DNA from 2 places in the Ferrimonas sp. SCSIO 43195 genome. Region 2 is predicted to be linked to the other one. Evidence: predicted binding sites of a transcription regulator. Region 2 holds the regulator's gene; the other holds the start of a gene.
The links. The regulator MetJ, encoded in region 2, represses methionine synthesis genes. The targets are predictions, from matches to a motif close to TAGACGTCTAGACGTCTA.

Region 1: metH (methionine synthase) is a predicted target of MetJ. The motif match lies at 1,791-1,808, and genes of this name have one in related genera.

What each region holds. Positions count from the first base shown of each region.
Region 1 is NZ_CP072679.1:872,012-881,955, forward strand. It holds gene metH (methionine synthase) at 1-1,758, opposite strand, end outside; gene J8Z22_RS04160 (helix-turn-helix transcriptional regulator) at 1,974-2,261, shown strand; gene cobO (cob(I)yrinic acid a,c-diamide adenosyltransferase) at 2,368-2,964, shown strand; gene J8Z22_RS04170 (MATE family efflux transporter) at 3,002-4,342, shown strand; gene J8Z22_RS04175 (YceH family protein) at 4,359-4,973, opposite strand; gene J8Z22_RS04180 (NYN domain-containing protein) at 5,246-5,719, shown strand; gene J8Z22_RS04185 (phospholipid scramblase-related protein) at 5,729-6,340, opposite strand; gene queG (tRNA epoxyqueuosine(34) reductase QueG) at 6,416-7,567, opposite strand; gene J8Z22_RS04195 (DUF4097 family beta strand repeat-containing protein) at 7,614-8,561, opposite strand; gene J8Z22_RS04200 (hypothetical protein) at 8,571-9,086, opposite strand; gene J8Z22_RS04205 (RNA polymerase sigma factor) at 9,083-9,613, opposite strand; gene J8Z22_RS04210 (sensor histidine kinase KdpD) at 9,876-9,944, shown strand, end outside.
Region 2 is NZ_CP072679.1:4,424,257-4,434,200, forward strand. It holds gene J8Z22_RS20450 (PAS domain-containing methyl-accepting chemotaxis protein) at 1-493, opposite strand, end outside; gene J8Z22_RS20455 (PAS domain-containing methyl-accepting chemotaxis protein) at 709-2,283, opposite strand; gene metF (methylenetetrahydrofolate reductase) at 2,530-3,417, opposite strand; gene metL (bifunctional aspartate kinase/homoserine dehydrogenase II) at 3,446-5,815, opposite strand; gene metB (cystathionine gamma-synthase) at 5,827-6,972, opposite strand; gene metJ (met regulon transcriptional regulator MetJ) at 7,153-7,470, shown strand; gene J8Z22_RS20480 (porin family protein) at 7,589-8,146, opposite strand; gene J8Z22_RS20485 (malic enzyme-like NAD(P)-binding protein) at 8,408-9,655, opposite strand.

The DNA.
Region 1 (9,944 bases), 1.2 Mb from region 2:
GGCGTGGATGGCGTGATAGAGGAACACCGCATGAATCGCTTCCCTGACCGGGTTGTTGCCCCTGAAAGAGAACGACACGTTGGAGACGCCGCCAGACAGCAGGGCATGAGGCAGGGTCTGCTTGATGGTACGACAGGCTTCGATGAAGTCGACGGCGTAGTTGTCGTGCTCCTCGATGCCGGTGGCGATGGCAAAGATGTTGGGATCGAAGATGATGTCCTGAGGGGGGAACCCCACCTGTTCGGTCAGCACTCGGTAGGCGCGGGTGCAGATCTCCACTTTTCGCTGGTAGGTGTCGGCCTGGCCCTGTTCATCAAAGGCCATCACGATGGCGGCGGCACCATAGCGGCGAATCAGCGTCGCCTGGCGAATAAACTCCGCTTCCCCCTCTTTCATGGAGATGGAGTTGACGACCCCCTTGCCCTGAATGCACTTGAGTCCCGCTTCCAGTACCTCCCACTTGGAAGAGTCGATCATGATCGGTACTCGGGCGATCTCCGGTTCCGATGCGATCAATTTCAGGAAACGCTCCATGGCGGCGACGCCATCCAGCATCCCTTCGTCCATATTGATGTCGATGATCTGGGCGCCGTTCTCTACCTGTTGGCGAGCGACCGACAGGGCGGTTTCGTAGTCCCCCTCCTTGATCAGCCGCAGGAACCGGGCCGAGCCGGTGACATTGGTGCGCTCGCCCACGTTGACGAACAGCGAGTCGGCGCCGATGGTGCAGGGCTCCAGCCCCGCCAGCCGGCAGGCTACCGGAATCTGCGGCAATGCCCGGGGCGGATGTGCCGACACCGCGTCGCGAATCGCTCGAATGTGCTCCGGCGTGGTACCACAGCAGCCACCGACGATGTTGAGCCAACCTTCCGCAGCCCATTGTCCAATGATGTCGGCCATCTGCTGCGGCGTTTCATCGTACTCGCCGAACTCGTTGGGCAAGCCGGCGTTAGGGTGGGCCGATACCGGGCAGTCGGCGATGCGGGACAGCTCTTCGACGTAGGGGGTCAGCTCCTTGGGGCCCAGGGCACAGTTGAGACCGATGGCGACGGGCTTTATGTGATTCAGGGAGTTATAGAACGCCTCGGTGGTTTGGCCGGTCAGGGTGCGGCCGGAGGCATCGGTAATGGTGCCGGAGATCATTACCGGCAGGGAGCGTCCCAGTGACTCAAACAGCGTATCGATGGCAAACAGGGCCGCCTTGGCATTGAGGGTGTCGAACACGGTCTCCACCAGCAGCAGATCGGCGCCGCCGTCGATCAGCGCTCGGGCGGACTCGCTGAAGGCGTCCACCAGTTGATCGAAGCTGACGTTGCGGTAGCCGGGGTCGTTGACGTCCGGGCTGATGGAGCAGGTTCGGTTGGTGGGGCCCAGTACCCCGGCCACGAAGCGAGGCTGGCCGGTCTCGGCGGCCACCTCATCGGCGGCTCGGCGCGCCAGCCTGGCAGATTCGTAGTTGATCTCCTTCGACAGCGATTCCATCTGGTAATCGGCCATGGCGATGGTGGTGCTGTTGAAGGTGTTGGTTTCGATGATGTCGGCGCCGGCCAGCAAGTACTGGCGATGAATGCCGTGAATAATCTCCGGTTGGGTCAGTGACAACAGATCGTTGTTGCCCTTCAGCTGACAGGGCCACTGGGCGAAGCGATCGCCCCGGAAGTCGTCCTCCTCGAGTTGATGGCCCTGAATCATGGTCCCCATGGCGCCATCGAGAATCAGAATGCGTTGCTCGAGGAGGTGTTGCAGTGTTGTCGCCATGATGCCGTCCCTATTTACTTCAAATAGACATTTATCCGTTTAGACGTCTATCTTAGCTAAGGCGGCGGCCACTGAATAGCCCCTGTTGCAACTTTTTTGGCCGCTGTTATCGATTCATAGCCGATAGCGATGACCGGGCAAGTAAATCGCTCACTGGGGACTTGGCTATCAATTTCGACGACTATAGAATTGTTCAAAACCACAGGAGAGCAAATATGATCAGTGATGAAGCGGTGGCTCAACGGTTGTCGGAGCTGGGGCACCCGACTCGGTTGGCGGTGTATCGGTTGTTGGTCAAAGGCAGTAAGACCGGTATGACCGTCGGTGATGTTCAACAGCAGCTGGGCATTCCCGGTTCAACACTGAGTCACCACCTGAGCCGGTTGATTCAGGCCGGGTTGGTGCAGCAGACCCGTGAAGGCCGAATCCTGCGTTGTCAGGTGGACATGGATGCCCTGGATGAAGTGATCGACTACCTGAAGGCGGAGTGCTGCACCCTGTAGCCCATCGGTCAATTCGCTGGAAATGACTGTGGGAACCTACCTTGAAACCCCGACAGGTTCGCGCCACACTGACGGGCCTGTTCCCCTAGATTATGCGAGAGAAAGGATGACCACCAAAGACGAACGTCACCAGCAGCGACAGCAGAAAGTGAAGCAGAAAGTCGATGCCAAGGTGGAGAGTGCTCAGGAGGAGCGAGGCATCGTACTGGTGCTGACCGGTAACGGTAAAGGCAAGTCGACCGCCGGATTTGGCACCGTCGCCCGCGCAGTGGGCCACGGCCAACGCTGCGTCGTTGGCCAGTTCATTAAGGGTACCTGGGACTGCGGTGAGCGGTCACTGCTGGAGCAGCATGGCGTGGATTTCCATGTGATGGCCACCGGCTTCACCTGGGAGACGCAGGATCGGGAAGCGGACACGAAGGCGGCCCAGGCGGTGTGGCAACAACTGAAACCGGCCCTGGCTGATGCCAGCGTCGATCTGGTGCTGCTGGATGAGCTGACCTACATGACCAATTACGATTACCTGGATCTGGACGAGGTGGTGGAGGCCATTGCCAACCGGCCGCCGGAGCAGAGCGTGGTCATTACCGGCCGGGCGGTGCACCGTCGTTTGGAGGAGTTGGCGGACACGGTGTCTGAAGTGCGACCGGTGAAACACGCGTTTGAGGCGGGAATTAAGGCACGTAAAGGCGTCGACTGGTAGACTGGTGCCACCCTAGCGCCACACCATTGAGTCCTTGATGACCCATGCATTAGGCCGCCAGTTCTGGCGGTTTGTTATTCCTACGGTCGCCGCCATGCTGGTGAGTGGCCTCTATCAACTGGTGGACGGCATCTTTGTCGGCCAGGTCATCGGTGCCGACGGCCTCGGTGCCATCAACATCGCCTGGCCGGTGATCGGCATTACCTATGGGGTGGCCATCATGGTGGGCATTGGCGCCGGTGCCCTGAGCTCCATTGCTCGTGGCGAAGGCGACTTGCCCGCCGCCAGCCAGTGGCTGGCCGCGGGGGTGTGGTTATTGCTGCTCATGGGCATCGCCTGCGGGGTGATGCTGGCCGGGTTGGGGGAGGCGCTGTTTCGGCTCCAGCAAGCTCAGGGGCCGGTGCTGGCCCTGGCCGAAGACTACCTGCAGGTGCTGATCTGGGCCAGCCCGGTGGCGCTGGGTGGCATTGCCTTACCGTTTTTGATTCGTAATGACGATGCTCCCAACCTGGCCACGGTGCTGATCGGTGTCGGTGCGCTGATCAACATCGGCCTGGATTATCTGTTTATCGTTCTGTGGGGCTGGCAGTTAACCGGCGCCGCGCTGGCAACCGCCCTGGCTCAGGCGGTGGTGTTGGTGCTGGGACTGGGCTATTTTCACTCGCCGCTGTGTCGAGTGCGGTTGTCGTTGACCCGGCTGAGCCTCAGCTGGCGGGAGACCAAACAGATTCTGGGCCTGGGGCTGGCAAGCTGGGCCATGTACCTCTATTTCAGTTTTATCACCGCCGTGCACAACAGCCAGTTTCTGAGCTATGGCGGAGCCACCGAACTGGGGGCGTTCGCCATTGTCGGTTACCTGTGCACCCTGTATTACCTGCTGGCGGAGGGGGTGGCCAACGGCGTTCAGCCTCTGCTCAGTTACCTGTTCGGGGCCGGTCGGCTGAAACAGATGCAACGGGCGCTGGTGTGGGCGCTGGCCCTGACGCTGTTCAGTGGCCTGGTGTTTTCCATCGGCTTTCTGTTGTTCCCGGCGCTGTTTACCCATGCCTTTAACCGCGATGACCAGGCGTTGCTGCAGGCCACGACCCAGGGGCTGAGGTGGCACACCTGGGCACTGTATCTCGATGGGGTGATCTTTGTGATTGCGGCGTACTTTCAGTCGGTGAACGACGGCCGTCGGGCCAGTTGGGTGACCTTCGCCAACATGGGGATTCAGCTGCCCTTCTTGCTGTTGCTGCCGCTGTGGCTGGGCGTACAGGGGGTGTGGTTGGCGGTGCCCTTGTCCAATGTGGTGTTGATTGGCTGGGTGCTGTGGTTACTGACTCGGGATCAGAAGCGGCGCCGAATTCCCTGGGGGCGCCACTCGGTACTGGATTAATCTGTCGGCGCTGCCATCAGCGCCGGGCCAGTTCGCCATTGAGCCGTTCGATCTCGGCCTTGAGTACCATCACCTGATGCTCCAGATCGTCAATGCGAGCCTTGTCGTCGGCAATCACCTCGGCGGTGGTGGTCATCGAGACGTCGCCAGAGAACAGGTGGGCATAGCGGGCTTCCCGTTTGCCGGCTTCTCTGGGCAGTTGCACCACCATCTGTTTTTCCGCCAGCCCTTTTAATACGGCGTCGGCGTCGTTGACGTCGTTGAAGCTCGCCAAGCGGTTGGTACGACTGCGCAGTTCACCCGGCGTTTGTGGCCCCCGCAGCAGCAGCACGCACACCAATGCCCGCTCCTTATCGGTCAGTGACAGGCCGCCAAAGGCGGTGTTGCAGAATCGGTGTTTGTATTTACTGGTGCGGCTGCCACCTTCTTCACTGACCAGGCGGCGATCCATCAGTTGATTCAGGGTCTGGCTGACTTCACTGTCGCTGAGGGACAGCACCGGATCGCGATTGCTTTTCTGGTTGCAGGCGCCTTTGAGGGCGTTTAATGACAGCGGGTAGAGGTCTGGGGTGGTGGTCTCTTTTTCCAATAAACAGCCAATGATGCGAGTCTCATTGAGGGTCAGGTTCATCTCCACGGGGGCCTCCTTTGAATGCCAATGTGATTGCGCACTGAGCCGTGGCCATTGCGGCAACAGTGGGCAGTCAATTTGGTATTGCACCGAACCAGTATTTATCGCCGTTGCCGAAACGGCAACCCCCCCGAAGCACTGTTTGGACAGAGTTTAAGCAGTGCCGGGGGCCATTTGTCGTGGTGGTGTCTGAATTTTGCCCAAGGGTGCTGTCACCAATGGAGAATATTCGTTAGTCTAGTGACTTATCTCCTGAATCGTTGAGAGCGCCTTTGAACCGCATCGCTGTTTTCGTGGATGTACAAAACATCTACTACACCTGTCGTCAGGCATTTGGTCGTCAGTTTAACTACCGTGGACTGTGGCAACACCTGAGCCAGTTGGGCAACATCGTATCGGCGACGGCGTACGCGACCCATAAGGGGGACGACGGTCAGCGCAAATTTCAGGATGCCCTCAAACACATCGGTTTTGATGTCAAACTCAAGCCCTTTATTCAGCGTGCCGACGGGTCGGCCAAGGGAGACTGGGACGTGGGCATTACCATCGATGTGATGGAAACCGCGCCCAAGGTCGATACCGTGGTGTTGCTGTCCGGTGATGGCGATTTTGACATGCTGCTGAACAAGATCCGCAAAGATTACGGGGTGCAGGCCATGGTGTTCGGGGTGCCGTCTCTGACCGCCCACTCTCTGATGGAGTCGGCGTCTGAGTTTGTGCCCATCGGTGACAGCATGCTGTTGTAGCCGTTAGGGTCAGTTTCCCGCCTTGGCCTCAAAATACTGCAGGTCAATGAACAGCGCCGCCGCCAGTACCAGTTGGCGCAGATGTAGCGGCAGGCTGGCCTCATACTCCACCAGAAAGTTGTCTCTGTCGGTCATCAGTTCCGAGAATGCGCCGGACCAGCGTTTGGCCACCTGGGCTTGTTGTCGCTGCTGGCCATCCATAAAGGGGAAGGTCCACAGCTTCCACAGCGGCGACGCCACCTGTAACACCACCTGACCCTGGGCATCCAGCAGATCAAACTTTTTATGCAGTAGCGAGAAGCGTTGCTGAATCGCCCCGAGGAAGACCCCCTGATGGTCGCTGATCTCCAGCCGCTGAAACAGCCAGCGAAAGGGGTGATGGGCACGCATGAAAGGCTGACGTCGGCTATCGAAAAAGACCAGGTCGAAGCGGCGCCAGTGGCCCAACGCCTGGCGGGCCAGGGTTCCCAGCAAACCGCTGCTCTGTTCGGCAGCGTAGGCCAACGGCTGTTGATCGCCGGTCAGAATCTGATACTTGTTGCGGCTTTCGAAGCCGATGAACTCTGCCAATTCGTGCACCTGCTGCACCAGCAGGCGAGGGTGGTCATTCAGGGCATTCATAATGGGGTCCCGATTCAGCGGATTTCAGTCGAAACTGATTGAACACTCTAGCATAGCCGAGCCGACGGGGTGCGTTCAGGCGTCGCGGGGCAAGCCTTTTTCCACCACTCGAATCAACCGTTGTTGCTGTTTGCTTAACTGCCCCAGTCGCTGCTGCTGACGATCGATGGCCCAGCGAATGTGCTCATCCACCAGGCTGTCTACCCGCCCCAAGCCTTGAGTCAGCGCCTCGATGATGGTCGTTGCTGCCGGGGCGTTGCCCAGTGCCACGGCCAGATTGCGCTGCCAGCGTCGATAACCGATGCGGCGGATGGGAGAGCCTTCGGTGGCGCTGAGAAACTCACTTTCGCTCCAGTGCCACAAGGTCAGCAACTTAGGGTGCGTCAGCGGGCCACGGGTGTGGAAGTCCGGTTCTTGGGTCAGCGGAGCGTCGCGGTTATAGGGACAGGCCAGCTGACAGTCGTCGCAGCCGTAGATGCGGTTGCCCAGCGCCGGGCGCAGGGATTCGGGAATCGCCGAGTCCGACTCGATGGTCAGGTAGGAGATGCAGCGTTTGGCATCCACCACGTAGGGCTCGACAATGGCGGCCGTGGGGCACAGGGTCATGCAGGCTTTGCAATTGCCACAGTCGCCCTGATGGGGGGCATCCTCCGGCAGTGGCAGGTTGGTCAGCAGTTCGCCGATGAAGAACCAACTGCCCGCGCCCTGACTCAATAGCAGTGAGTGCTTACCGACCCAGCCAAGCCCGGCCTGGTTGGCCAGCGGTCGTTCCAGGATCGGCGCCGAGTCCACGAAGGGGCGACCATCGTAGTCCTGAATCTGCTCGCGAATGCGGTTGCCCAACTGCTTGAGACGATTGCGCATCAGCTTGTGATAGTCGCGACCGCCGGCGTAGCGGCTGATGTAAGCTCGCTCCCCCTCCCTGAGTGCGTCGGCAAAACCGGCGTTGGGGGGCAGGTAGTCGAGGCGGACCACAATGGCGGTGATGCTGCCGGGATGCAATAACTCAGGCTGAGTGCGCATCGCCACGTTGCGGGCCATGTATTCCATGTCGCCGTGATAGTGGTTGTTGAGCCAGGAGGACAGGGCGGGCTGCTGATCGGCCAGGTTCAGGCGGGTGATGCCGACATCGGCAAAGCCCAGTTCCCGGGCCCAGGATTTAATCTGAGCAGCCAGCTTGGTCCAATCCGGCCGTGGAGCGGCGGTGTCAGGGGGGGATAGGTTCATGGCGGCAAGAATACCAGATTCTGCCGCCATCACCGATTTTTGTGGGTTATTTCAGGGACAGTGGCGACAGGCTCAGACTGCCATTGACGGTTTGCATCTCCACCTTGGCGTTGCCGCCGTTGTGGTCAAAGTGCAATTTCTCCGTGGCCACGTGCTTGCCGCGGTTTGGCTGGTCCTGGGTCAGGCTGTTGCTGATGTCGCCACCTGGGCCGGTTTCCAGGCGTACTCGTACCGAGGCATCGCCGGGCAAGGCCAGGGAGGTGTCACCATTGACGGTCTCAAACTCCAGTTCGGCACCGGTGTCGAGAGCGGCGACGGTGACCTGAATGTCACCGCTGACGCTGGTCACGTCCAACTCGCGAACCCGGTCCAGGCTCAGTTGAATGTCGCCGGAAACGTTTTCCACTTCCACTTCGTGGCCGCCGCGCGCCAGGGTGACGTTACCGCTGACCGATTCGTAACTGCCGCTGCCTTGATGGCCACTGGCATCGATGTCGCCGCTGACGGTTTCCAGTTCAATCTCGCCGGAGAGTTCGTGCGCCTTGATGTCACCGCTGACCACCTCGACGTCGATCTCGCCCTGGATGCGTTCCAGAGAGATATCACCGCTGACGTTGTTGATCTTGAGGCCGCGCTGCAGATTGGCGAGATTGAAGTCGGTGCTGACCCCTTCGCCTTTGAAGCGAATGGAACTGGGCAGTGTCACGGTCAGGCGACTGCCGTCGTTGTTGCCCCGCCAGTTGCGTGGCATTTTGACCTCAGCCACCAGGGTGTCGCCGTCTCGCTCAAACACCCAACGCTCGGCTTGGTCATCCAGTTCACCGCGAATGCTGATCTGGTTGTGGTCGCCTCCGGTCAGGGTAACGTCGCCGCGGGGAACGATCAGGTTCAGGGTGCGGATTCCGTCTGCATCCATGCGGCTATCAATGGCTTCCCCAGCCAGAGCGGAGACTGAGGTGGCGAACAGGGTGGCACCCAAAATAATGTGTTTCATGGCGTTCTCCTAAAGGTGGTGAAGTCGTTGTTGGCGCTGCTGCTGTTTTTGCATCAGTTCCAGTTCCCGCTGTTGTACCCAGAGCCACAGCTCCAGCAGGTCGGGGTTGTAGGGGTCTTGTTTGAGGGCACCGAACAGTTGTTCTGCGGCGTCTCTCAGGGTTTGAATGCCCGAACCTTCGGCATCGGACTGGCTGTCGTTGACGGTTTCGAACTGACTCAGCTCAAACCGGCTTTGCAGTCGTTGTCGCTGCTGCTGATGCTGATTGGCCATCAATTGCAGCATCATCTGAAACTGCTGATCCTGATTGCCGCCCTGCTGTTGGCCCAGCCAGAAGCTGCCGAGGCTGGTCACCAGCAAGCTGGCCGCCATGGCCCAGGGCAGCCATGGTCGGGCGGTCGGCTTCGGGGCCTTCGGTTCCACTGGTGCCCGGTCCAGCTGTCGCTCGATACCGGCCCACAAGTCGCGCTGCGGCGTGATCTCCGGTTGCAGATCGTCCAGCAAGTCATCCAGTTTGTGGCTCATGACAGCATCTCCTGTAACAGTTGGCGGGCCCGGTGGTATTGGGCTTTGCTGGTGCCCGGTTTGATCTCCAGCAGTTCGGCGACCTCATGGTGGTGGTAGCCTTCGATGGCGTGGAGCACAAACACTTGTCGGGCGCGGGCCGGCAGCCGGGGTAGCAGCCGGTCCACCAGGTTCAGTGATTCCATCCCCTGATGGTCTTCCTGTTCGGCTTCGGTCAGCTCGGTGAGCTGAGGCTGGGCCTTCAGGTAGTTGAGGGTGTGGTTCAGAGTCAGCCGGTGCAACCAGGTGGTAAAGCGGGCTTCGAACCGATATTGAGGCAATTTTTGCCACAGGCGGATAAACACCTCCTGGGTTGCCTCTTCGGCACAGGCTACCCGACCGCTGAGTCGTAAACACAGGGCATAGACCCTGGGGCTCAGTTGCTGGTACAGCCTGGCAAACGCGCGCTTGTCGCCTTGCTGGGCCAGACGAACATCCTGGTTCAGGCTGTCTGTGGCCGCATCAAGCGTGGGGGCTGTTTGGTTCACCGGCGCTCCTTGAATTGAGTGAGTAGTGATAAGTAAGACAGGCGTAAGTTGGCAAAGGGTTTGAACGGGAGCAAATTTTTTTTGCTCTCAGTAGAGCCAGGAAATAGGAAAACTTTTCTGAACCCAATTCACACAAAACGGTGATTTGTGATCTATTTCGACGATTTCTGCATCAATTACTGGCAGAATGCGCCGCTTATCAACAGAAAGTTGGTGCGTTACCGTTTACCCTTAGCGGGGAACCTAACTAAAGTGGTCAAGGATGAATTCAATTCGCAGTAACCTGATTGTCTGGTTGGCTATATTGCTGTTGGTCACCAACGGCCTGGGG
Region 2 (9,944 bases):
CGGTACCGGCAGTCACTGCCGAGGCCCACAGCATCATCTTGCCACCAAAGCCGAGCCAATCTTTGCGCATCTCTTTCGGCGTTTTACCGGCGTTGACCGCCTTGTAGATGCGGTCGGCCGACGCGACCTGCTCGGCCGTGGGCTTGCGGCGCACCGATTGCAGTTCGTGCAGCTTGCCGTCTTCATACACCGGTGCCACATAGGCATTGACCCAATAGTGATCACCACTCTTACAGCGGTTTTTCACCATCCCCATCCAGGGCTGTCCTGACTTTACGCGATCCCACAACGACTTAAACGCCACTCCAGGCATGTCCGGGTGGCGCATGATGTTGTGAGGCTGACGGTGCAACTCTTCAAACGAGTACTCCCCCACCTCGATAAACGTCTCGTTGGCGTACTTGATGTTGCCATTCAGATCCGTGGTCGACAGCAAAATGCAGTCGCGGCTCAGGGGCTTCTCTTTCTGGGTAACCGGTTGATTATCACGCATAGTTATGATGTTTTTTGGGATAAGGCGCCATTCTGGCAAACCGTTCAAGTGGGGAATATGACCCACATCAAGTTATTCATGTGTTAACGAACAACAATCTCAGAAAAGGACAAACTTCCACCCTTTCATGGTGTTAAACACATAAATACATAAAATCCCGCAGGTTAGTGACACAACCTGCGGGAATCCGCTCACACCGGCCTGACGCCGACGCGTTAATAGTCCCGCTGTACGCTTTGCTGCCAGAACTGCTGCGACAGGTTATGGGTTTTGTTGGAAAGGCGGTTCATCTGATCGCCGCGATCCTTGGCCAGTTCGGTCTGCTGCAGGCTTTCCTGAGCCAGCTCACTGATCACCTGAATCGCTTCACTGATCTCCGCCGCGACCGTGGTCTGCTGACTCATGGCCGAGGCGTTCTCCTCCGCCATGCCGCTAATGCGGTTGATGGAGGCCCGCAACGACTCAAACGCCGCATCGGCCTCTTCCGCCAGGTTAACCGAACGCGACGCCTGGCTTTGACCGGCCTGCATCGCCTCGGTGGCCCGGCGAGTGCTGTCCTGGAACTTATTCACGATCTCTTCGATCTGCGCCGTCGATTCGCTGGTGCGACTGGACAACTGCCGCACTTCGTCGGCCACCACCGCAAAGCCGCGGCCAGACTCACCGGCCCGGGCGGCTTCGATGGCCGCATTCAGCGCCAGCAAATTAGTCTGTTCGGCAATGCCACGAATCACCTCCAGCACGCCACTGATGTCGCGGCTGTCCTGTTCAATGGATTCCACCACCTCAGAGAAGTGGCCCACCTCATCACTGAGCTTATTGATGGCGTCGATCACCGTCACCAACCGCTCGTGGCCCAATTCGGCAGCCTGATGGCTGGCGCCCATCTCTTCGGCGGCGGTCTGAGTGTTGTTGTTCACTTCGGCAAAGCTGGCGGTCATCTCCTCCATGGCGGTGGCCGCCTGGCTGGTCTGCTGGCTCTGACTGTCGGCGCGCTCGCGGGTCTCATTGATGGTGCCATTCAGATCGGTACTCTGCACGCTGATGGAACCGGCGGAGTCGGCCATCCTGCCCACCACACCGCCGGTCTCGGTCACCAGGAAGTGCATCGCCAGATCGATTTTACCGATTTCATCCTGGCGATTGGTGTACACCGCCGAGGCAATGGGGTCGTCAATGATGTTGGTGGCGGTATCCACCAGCGTCCGAAACGGCGCCATCATGCTGTAGATCCCCAGCGAGGCCACCACGGCCCCAACCACACCCGCCAGCAGCGGCGAAAAGCTGGCACCGTAAGCCGTCAGCAGCACCGTCAGCAGGGTCCACGCCATCAGTCGACCGCCAAAACCGAGCCAATCTGGCTTCAGCTCCCTGGGGGTCTTACCGGCATTGACCGCCTTGTAGATGCGATCGGCCGACTTAACCTGAGCCTCGGTGGGTTTGCGCCGCACCGACTGGTACTCGTGCAGCACGCCATCTTCATAGACCGGGGCAATGTAGGCATTGACCCAGTAATAGTCGCCATTCTTGCAACGGTTTTTGACCAGCCCCATCCACGGCTGACCGGTTTTCACCGTTGACCACATCGACTCGAACGCCACCGGCGGCATATCCGGGTGACGGACAATGTTGTGAGGCTGGCGATGCAGCTCCTCAAACGAGAAACCACAAATGCTAGTGAAATCCTCATTCGCGTATTTTATGTTGCCCTCCAGATCCGTGGTCGACAGCAGGATGGAATCGATGCTGAGCGTCTTCTCGGTCTGGGTCACGGGTTGATTGTTGCGCATGGGATACTTGTTCGAGTGTAGGGTGTCAGTATTTTGACAAAAGCGGCGATTCCTAAACATGACAGCCGTCAAAGTTGCACCTGTGAATCTAAACGCAACTTGCTAAAATTTAGAGCGAAATCACAAGAATGGTCACAAAATCTTCTGGGCTTATGCTGACCGCGTCCGCCGGTTCATGACCCAGTCTCAAAACACAGCGGCACGCCCGTGGCGTGCCGCTAGAATTCAACCGTCCTCCAGTCTCGATCAGCTGGTCGGGCGCACACCCAGAGCGTGGCAGATGGCGTAGCTCAACTCGGCCCGGTTGAGGGTGTAGAAGTGAAACTCCTTGACCCCTTCCTTGGCCAACACCTTGGCCATCTCGATGGCGACGTTGGCCCCCACCAGCTTGCGGGTGGCCGGGTCTTCATCCAGGCCATCAAACATGTGGTGCAGCCAATTGGGCACATGCACCTTGGCAAACTCAGAGAACTTCAGTAACTGACGGTAGTTGGTGACCGGCAGAATCCCGGGCACGATCTCCACATCGATGTTGGCCGCGGCGCAGCGGTCGCGAAATCTCAGGTAGGCCTCGATGTCGAAGAAGAACTGAGTGATCGCCCGAGTGGCGCCGGCATCGACCTTGCGCTTGAGGTTGATGAGATCCGCCTGAGCATTGCGAGCTTCCGGGTGCACTTCCGGGTAGGCCGCCACCGAAATCTCGAAATCGTGCTCCTGCTTCAGCAGTGACACCAGATCGGAAGCAAACCGGTCTGGCCGACCTTGCCCTTCCGGAAGATCGCCGCGCAAGGCGACGATGTGGCGCACCCCCTGCTGCCAATACTGCCGAGCCAGAACACGCAACTCCTCGTCGCTGGCATCCACCAGTGTCAGGTGCGGAGCCGCCACCAGATCGGTCTCGGTGTGAATCTTCTCAATCACCTTGTGAGTGCGATCCCGCACCCCGGAATTGGCGCCGTAGGTGACCGACACGAAGCGGGGTTTGAGGGGCTGCAGCCGCTCGATGGACTGCCACAGTGTCTGTTCCATGGATTCCGATGACGGTGGAAAGAACTCGAATGAAACCTGAATGTCCTTAAGATGGCTGAGACGCTCGTTCAAGGCTTCTAACTGCTGTGCGTGATGAAATCCCATGGTACTGCTCCTTTGAAACGTGCGTTACTCAGTGCAACAGACGCCGACAAATGGCGACGAAGTCGGACTGTACGGCGGCGGCGGTCACTTCCCGTCCGGCCCCCGGCCCCTGAATCACTAGCCCATTGGGGTAGTGCTTACTCAAAAACAAAAACTGATTGTCCCCGGCCGGCAGAGTGGCAAAGGGGTGGTCGGGTTCGACCCGCTCCAGACCGACCCGGGCCTGAACCCGGTCAGCATCGATCACCAGGCTGGCGGCATAGCGCAGCGCCTTGCCCTCGGCCCGAGCCTGCTGCGCCGCCGAGGCCATGGCCTCATCCAGCTCGCCGATGCGCTGCAAAAATTCATTCAGCGGTACATCCACCAGGTTCGCCGGTACCAGCGATTCCAGCTCGATCTGCTCGAGCTCCAGGGTTAACCCCAATTCGCGAGCCAATATCAACAACTTACGCTGCATATCCCGGCCAGACAAATCGTCCCTGGGATCCGGTTCGGTCAGGCCGTCGGCCTTAGCCTGCAACACCAACTCAGAGAACGAATCCTGGCGGTCAAAGTGGTCGAACAGCCAGCTCAGGGTGCCGGAAAACACACCGGAGACGCCGTTGATGGCATCGCCACTGCGCTTAAGGTCGTCGATGCTGTAGAACACCGGCAGGCCGGCCCCCACCGAGGCGTTGTATCGCCAGTAGCGGTGGCAATTAGACAGCTGTCGCTGCAACTCCTGATAGAAGGCATTCGGACCACTGCCCGCCTGTTTGTTGGCACTGACCACGTGCAGGCCGGCCTCGACAATGGCCGGGTAATTCAGCCCCAAGGAGGCACTGGCGGTAATGTCCAACAGCACCACCTCATCCAGATTCAGGTCGGCGGCCTGCGACAACCACTCCAGCTTGTTGAACGGCCGGGCATGCTGGTCATACGCCTGCTGCCATTGCCGTGGACACAGGCCATTCTCGTCAATCAGGTAGTGTTCGGAACCGACGATCCCCACCAGCCTCAATTCCGCTTCCAGTTCGTCATTCAGGCCCAACTGCTGGCGGGCAAACAGATCCAGCCAGGCGCTGCCGATATTGCCTTTACCGGCCAGCACGATACCGATGCGCTTACGTGGCCCGGCACAGCGGCGGTGCACCGAGGCCACCAAGGCGTTGACTTGTGATTGTGGCACCAGGCTGACCAGCGCCTGAGGATGGCGGAAACACGGCAATGCGCGTCGCCCCAACAGGCGGGAAAACGCCCCCGCCAACCGCGCCGGATGTTGGCTCACGACCCCCACCAGGCCATAACTGTCATCCCTGCTCGGCTGACTCAACCCCAGTGAGGCCGCCTGAGTAAGCAGGGCTTCGCCCAGGCTGCGGGATTGCTCCGACGTCAGCGCCAACGACAACGACTGCGGGTAACTGGCCAGAGGCGTAATCCCCTGTTGAGCCAACCACCCCAGCAAACGGCCAAAGTCCGTGGCCTCTCCCTGCCACTGATGCAGCGCCACCTGGTTCAGGCTGGTGACCACCGGCTCGGTTTGCTCGCTGCCCGACGGCAGGATGCGGGTATAGTCGGCGTCCGGGGTAAAACTGGACCGAACATTGAGGGTCAGGTTCACCTGCCGCAGCGGCTGCAAGCTTCGACAGTGCAACACTGGCGACCCCAGCTTGGCCAGTTGATCGGCCTCGTCGAGACTGAGGCTGGATTGCAAGCGGGCGTCGGTCAGCACGTTGGGGTCGGCATTATAGATGCCGGCGACATCGGTCCAGATGGTCACCTCGGCCACCTCCGCCAGCGCGGCAATCAAAGTGGCGCTGTAATCGGAACCGTTGCGCCCCAACAACCGGGTGCGGCCGCCGCCATCACTGCCGTAATAGCCGGTGATCACCAGCCGCTGATTGGGGCGCTCGGCCAGACAGCGGTGCAACCGCTGTGCCGACCCCGCCCAATCCGGCTGTGGCTGTACCCCGGCGTGCAGAATCAGGAAATCACGGGCATCCAGTGCCGTGGCGGGTGCCCCCTGCTGACACAACAACGCCGCCAGCAACCGCGCTGACCACAACTCACCAAAAGCCTGAACCTCGGCACCGTCGACGCCCTGACTTTGCAGCAACTGCTGCAACTGCCGCTGATCCGCGTCCAAGGCCGCTGCCAGGCCGGCGCCCTGCTCACCGAGCAGGGCCTGCACCAGTTGCTGCTGGAAGCCGATCACCGCCTCCAGCTCCGGCTGCCAGGCCAGATCGCTGCTGGCCAGAGCCACCAGTTTCAACAGCGCGTTAGTGGTCTTACCCGCCGCCGACACCACCACCAGATCGCCACACTGGCCCTGGGTTTGAATGACGTGGGCCACTCGCCGATAGCACTCGGCATCGGCCAGGCTGGATCCCCCGAATTTATGAAGCTGCTTACCGCTCACTCTGCTGCTCCTTATCCCAGTGCCTGACTCAGATCCGCCACCAAATCCTCGCTGTCTTCAATGCCGACCGACAAACGAATCAGAGTCTCCTCGATGCCGGCAGCCACACGGGCCTCGGGATCCATGGCCGCATGGGTCATGGTGGCAGGGTGTGCCACCAGGCTCTCGACCCCGCCCAGGCTTTCCGCCAGCGAGAACAGTTGCAAGCGACTGAGGAAGGCGCGCACTTCGGTTTCGCCCCCCTTAAGCTCAAAACTGAGCATGGCGCCGAAGCCGGATTGCTGACGCCGGGCCAACTCATGACCGGGGTGGCTTTCCAGTCCGGGATAGTGCACTCGGGCCACCGCCGGGTGCGCCTGCAACAGCGCCACCACCGCTTCGGCGTTGGCCTGGTGCTGCTTCATCCGCAATGGCAGGGTTCGAAGGCCACGCAGGGTCAGGAAACTGTCGAACGGCGCACCGGTGATCCCCAGGCAGTTGCCCCACCAGGCCAGTGACTCTGCCAACTCCGGGTCTTTGGCCACCACCGCGCCGCCCACCACATCGGAGTGGCCGTTGATGTACTTGGTGGTGGAGTGAATGACAATGTCGGCCCCCAGAGTCAACGGCTGCTGCAGCACCGGCGACAGGAAGGTGTTGTCGGCCACCACCAGGGCACCGACGGCCTTGGCCTGCCGAGACACGGTCTCCACATCCACCACCCGCAGCAGCGGGTTGCTTGGAGTTTCCAGCCACACCATTTTCGGATTCAACGCCAATGCCTGCGCTAGGGCGGCTTCGTCGCCTTGATCGACCACCGACAACTCGAAGGCACCTTTGGCCGCCAGGTTAGTAAACAGACGGTAGCTGCCGCCATAACAGTCGTGGGGCACCACCAGGCGCTCGCCGGGCTTCAGCAGGCTGACCGCCAGGGTCACTGCCGCCATGCCGGTGGCGGTGATCACCGCATCGTGACCTTGCTCCAGCTGGGCAATCGCCGACGCCAGGGTGTCCCGGGTCGGGTTGCCGGAGCGGGTGTAGTCGTACTGGCGGGGCTGGTTGAAGTCCGCAAAGGTGTAGTTGCTGGACAGGTAGATGGGTGGCACCACGGCGCCATGAGTCAGATCGCTGTCGATGCCCTCACGGGCGGCAATGGTGGCTGGCTTTGGGGTACTCATCCGTGGCTCCTGATTATTCTGTGATCGCAAGATGTCTGGACGTCCAAAGTAACCAATCTAAATTTGGGCGTCAAGGCGTTTAGACGTCTAAACGTTTATAGGTTAAGATGTCGACAAGTTGACTCCACCGCCGGAGTCGTTAAAATTTGCCCCGTTAACTTACGTTTAAGGCAGCTAAGAATGAGCACAGAGTGGAGTGGTGAATACATCAGCCCGTACGCAGAGCACGGGAAAAAGAGTGAACAGGTGAAGAAAATCACCGTGTCCATCCCCTTGGGTGTGTTGAAATTGCTGACCGACGAGCGTACCCGACGCCAGGTCGGAAACCTGCGTCACGCCACCAACAGCGAGCTGCTGTGCGAGGCGTTTCTGCACGCCTTCACCGGTCAACCGCTGCCGGTCGATGAGGATCTGAGAAAGGATCGCCCCGACACCATTCCCGCTGCCGCCAAAGAGCAGATGGAAGCACTGGGCATCACCTGGGAAGATCTGGACTGATTGCTGTCTGGCATCACAGCAATGCGGCCGCCACTGGGGCCGTTTTCGCTGCCCGCCAGCCTTGCTGAGCTGAATACAAAAAAGGGGGCCTGATGGCCCCCTTTTGATTGCAGACTGTTTAGAACTGGTAGTGCAGGCCCAGGTTGATCTGGGACAGATCAGTATCGATCTCAATACGACTGAAGTCTTCGTGCTCCAGATCGCCGCTCATAGACTCATAACCCAGACGCAGGTTGAGGTTGTCGGTCAGGGCCGCGTTCACCCCCAGGCCCCACATAAAGCCGACACCGTAGAAATCCTGATCGCCAAGGCGGGTATCGACACTCACCAGCATGCTGGCCAGGCCCAGTTTGCCGTAGACCGAGAAGGTGTCATTGATAACAGCGGTAAACTTCGGCGCAATGGTGAACGCCGCGGCATAGGCTTCGTCTTCATCTTCCAGCTTGTAGTCGCTGGTCACGAACAGCGTCGATTCCAATCCGAACCACTCGTTGAAGTTGTAGCCGCCGTAGGCACCAAAGCCCGCTTCCGACTTATCAAAATCTTCCACTTCCAGGGTGGTGCTGCTGACAAAACCGCCCACATAGAAGCCGGTCTGATCCACTGCCGCCATAGCGGCGCTGGAGCCCAACATGGCCAGCAACACCAACCCGGAACCGATTGTTCTTTTCATCATCTCTCCAAATACCATCGGGGTTAATCCGATAAGATATCATGAGCGAGTGCAATCAATTAAACAATTTAAACATGTAAATCAGTAACTTATTATTAATAACGACAGACTTTGCATCCGCACTGAATAGCCATGCACAGCGAATTCTGCCGCCGATGCTGTCGCACTGAGGCCTGCCGACCAATTCACCGCCAGTGACAAGGTGGGGTGTTACTCAAAAAAAAAGGCAGCGCCCTGCGCTGCCTCAATTGTCGCCGGTCGGCGTTAATCGATCATGTAGTGGTCCGGCAGGGTCTCGATCTCCGCCACACCGGACTCAATGGCCGCCTGGGCCACCGCCTTGGCCACTCGAGGCAGCAGGCGTGGATCCATCGGCTTGGGCAGCACGTATTCGGCACCAAAGCTAAGGCTGCTGACCTGGTAGGCATCCAGTACCGACTGCGGTACCGGCTCCTTGGCCAGTTCACGAATCGCTTCCACCGCCGCCACCTTCATCTCGTCGTTGATGGCCCGGGCACGAACGTCCAGGGCACCACGGAAGATGAACGGGAAGCACAGCACGTTGTTGACCTGGTTCGGGTAGTCGCTGCGACCGGTTCCCATGATCACATCCGGGCGTGCGGCCTTGGCCAGCTCGGGACGAATCTCCGGATCCGGGTTGGAGCAGGCAAACAGCACCGGCTTGTCGCCCATCAACTTAACCTGCTCTTCGGTCAGCAGATCCGGGCCAGACACCCCCACAAACACGTCGGCATCCTGAATCACATCTGTCAGGGTGCGCTTATCGGTGTTGTTGGCAAACAGCTTCTTATACTCGTTGAGGTCATCGCGACGGGTGTGAATCACCCCTTTGCGATCCAACATGTAGATTTTTTCGCGCACGGCGCCGCACTTAATCAGCAACTCCATGCAGGCAATGGCCGCCGCACCGGCGCCCAGGCAGATGATGGTGGATTCTTCCAGCTTCTTGCCCTGAATCTCCAACGCGTTGAGCATGCCCGCCGCGGTCACAATGGCGGTGCCGTGCTGGTCATCGTGGAACACCGGTACCTGGCAGCGCTCAACCAGCTGCTTCTCGATTTCAAAACACTCCGGTGCCTTGATGTCTTCCAGGTTGATGCCGCCGAAGGTGTCGGCAATGTTGGCGACGGTATCGATAAACTCTTCCTGAGTGCGGTGCTTCACCTCAATGTCGATGGAATCGATATTGGCGAAACGCTTAAACAGCAGAGACTTGCCTTCCATTACCGGTTTCGAGGCCAGAGGGCCCAGGTTGCCCAGACCCAGAATCGCGGTGCCGTTGGTGATCACCGCAACCAGATTGCCTTTGTTGGTGTATTTATAAGCATCTGCAGGGTTGGAGGCGATTTCACGAACCGGTTCAGCAACACCCGGGCTGTATGCCAAAGCCAGATCGTGTTGTGTTTCCGCTGGCTTTGTCAGGGCAATACTGATTTTGCCGGCAACGGGTTGGGCGTGATATTCGAGCGCTTGTTCGCGGAGGTCTGCCATTCTCTTAATTCCAGTCACTACATTTATTTTAAGGGAGGGGTACAGTCGCATGAAACCTTACTCCTCTGGCCTGAATTTGCAACCGATGTTGTCATTAGCGCTTGATATAACAGGCAATTCCGACCAGTTTCATTGCCAACAAGGCAAAAGTAACAAAATACTCATGCATCGTTCAGTAAAAGTGACTAAATGAAAAAATAAACTAATTCAGCACTGACAGTAATATAGGGAAAAATGTCAGTTTAAAGGCGAGTTTTGGCTATTTGAATGGTAAAAAAGACTGACCAAT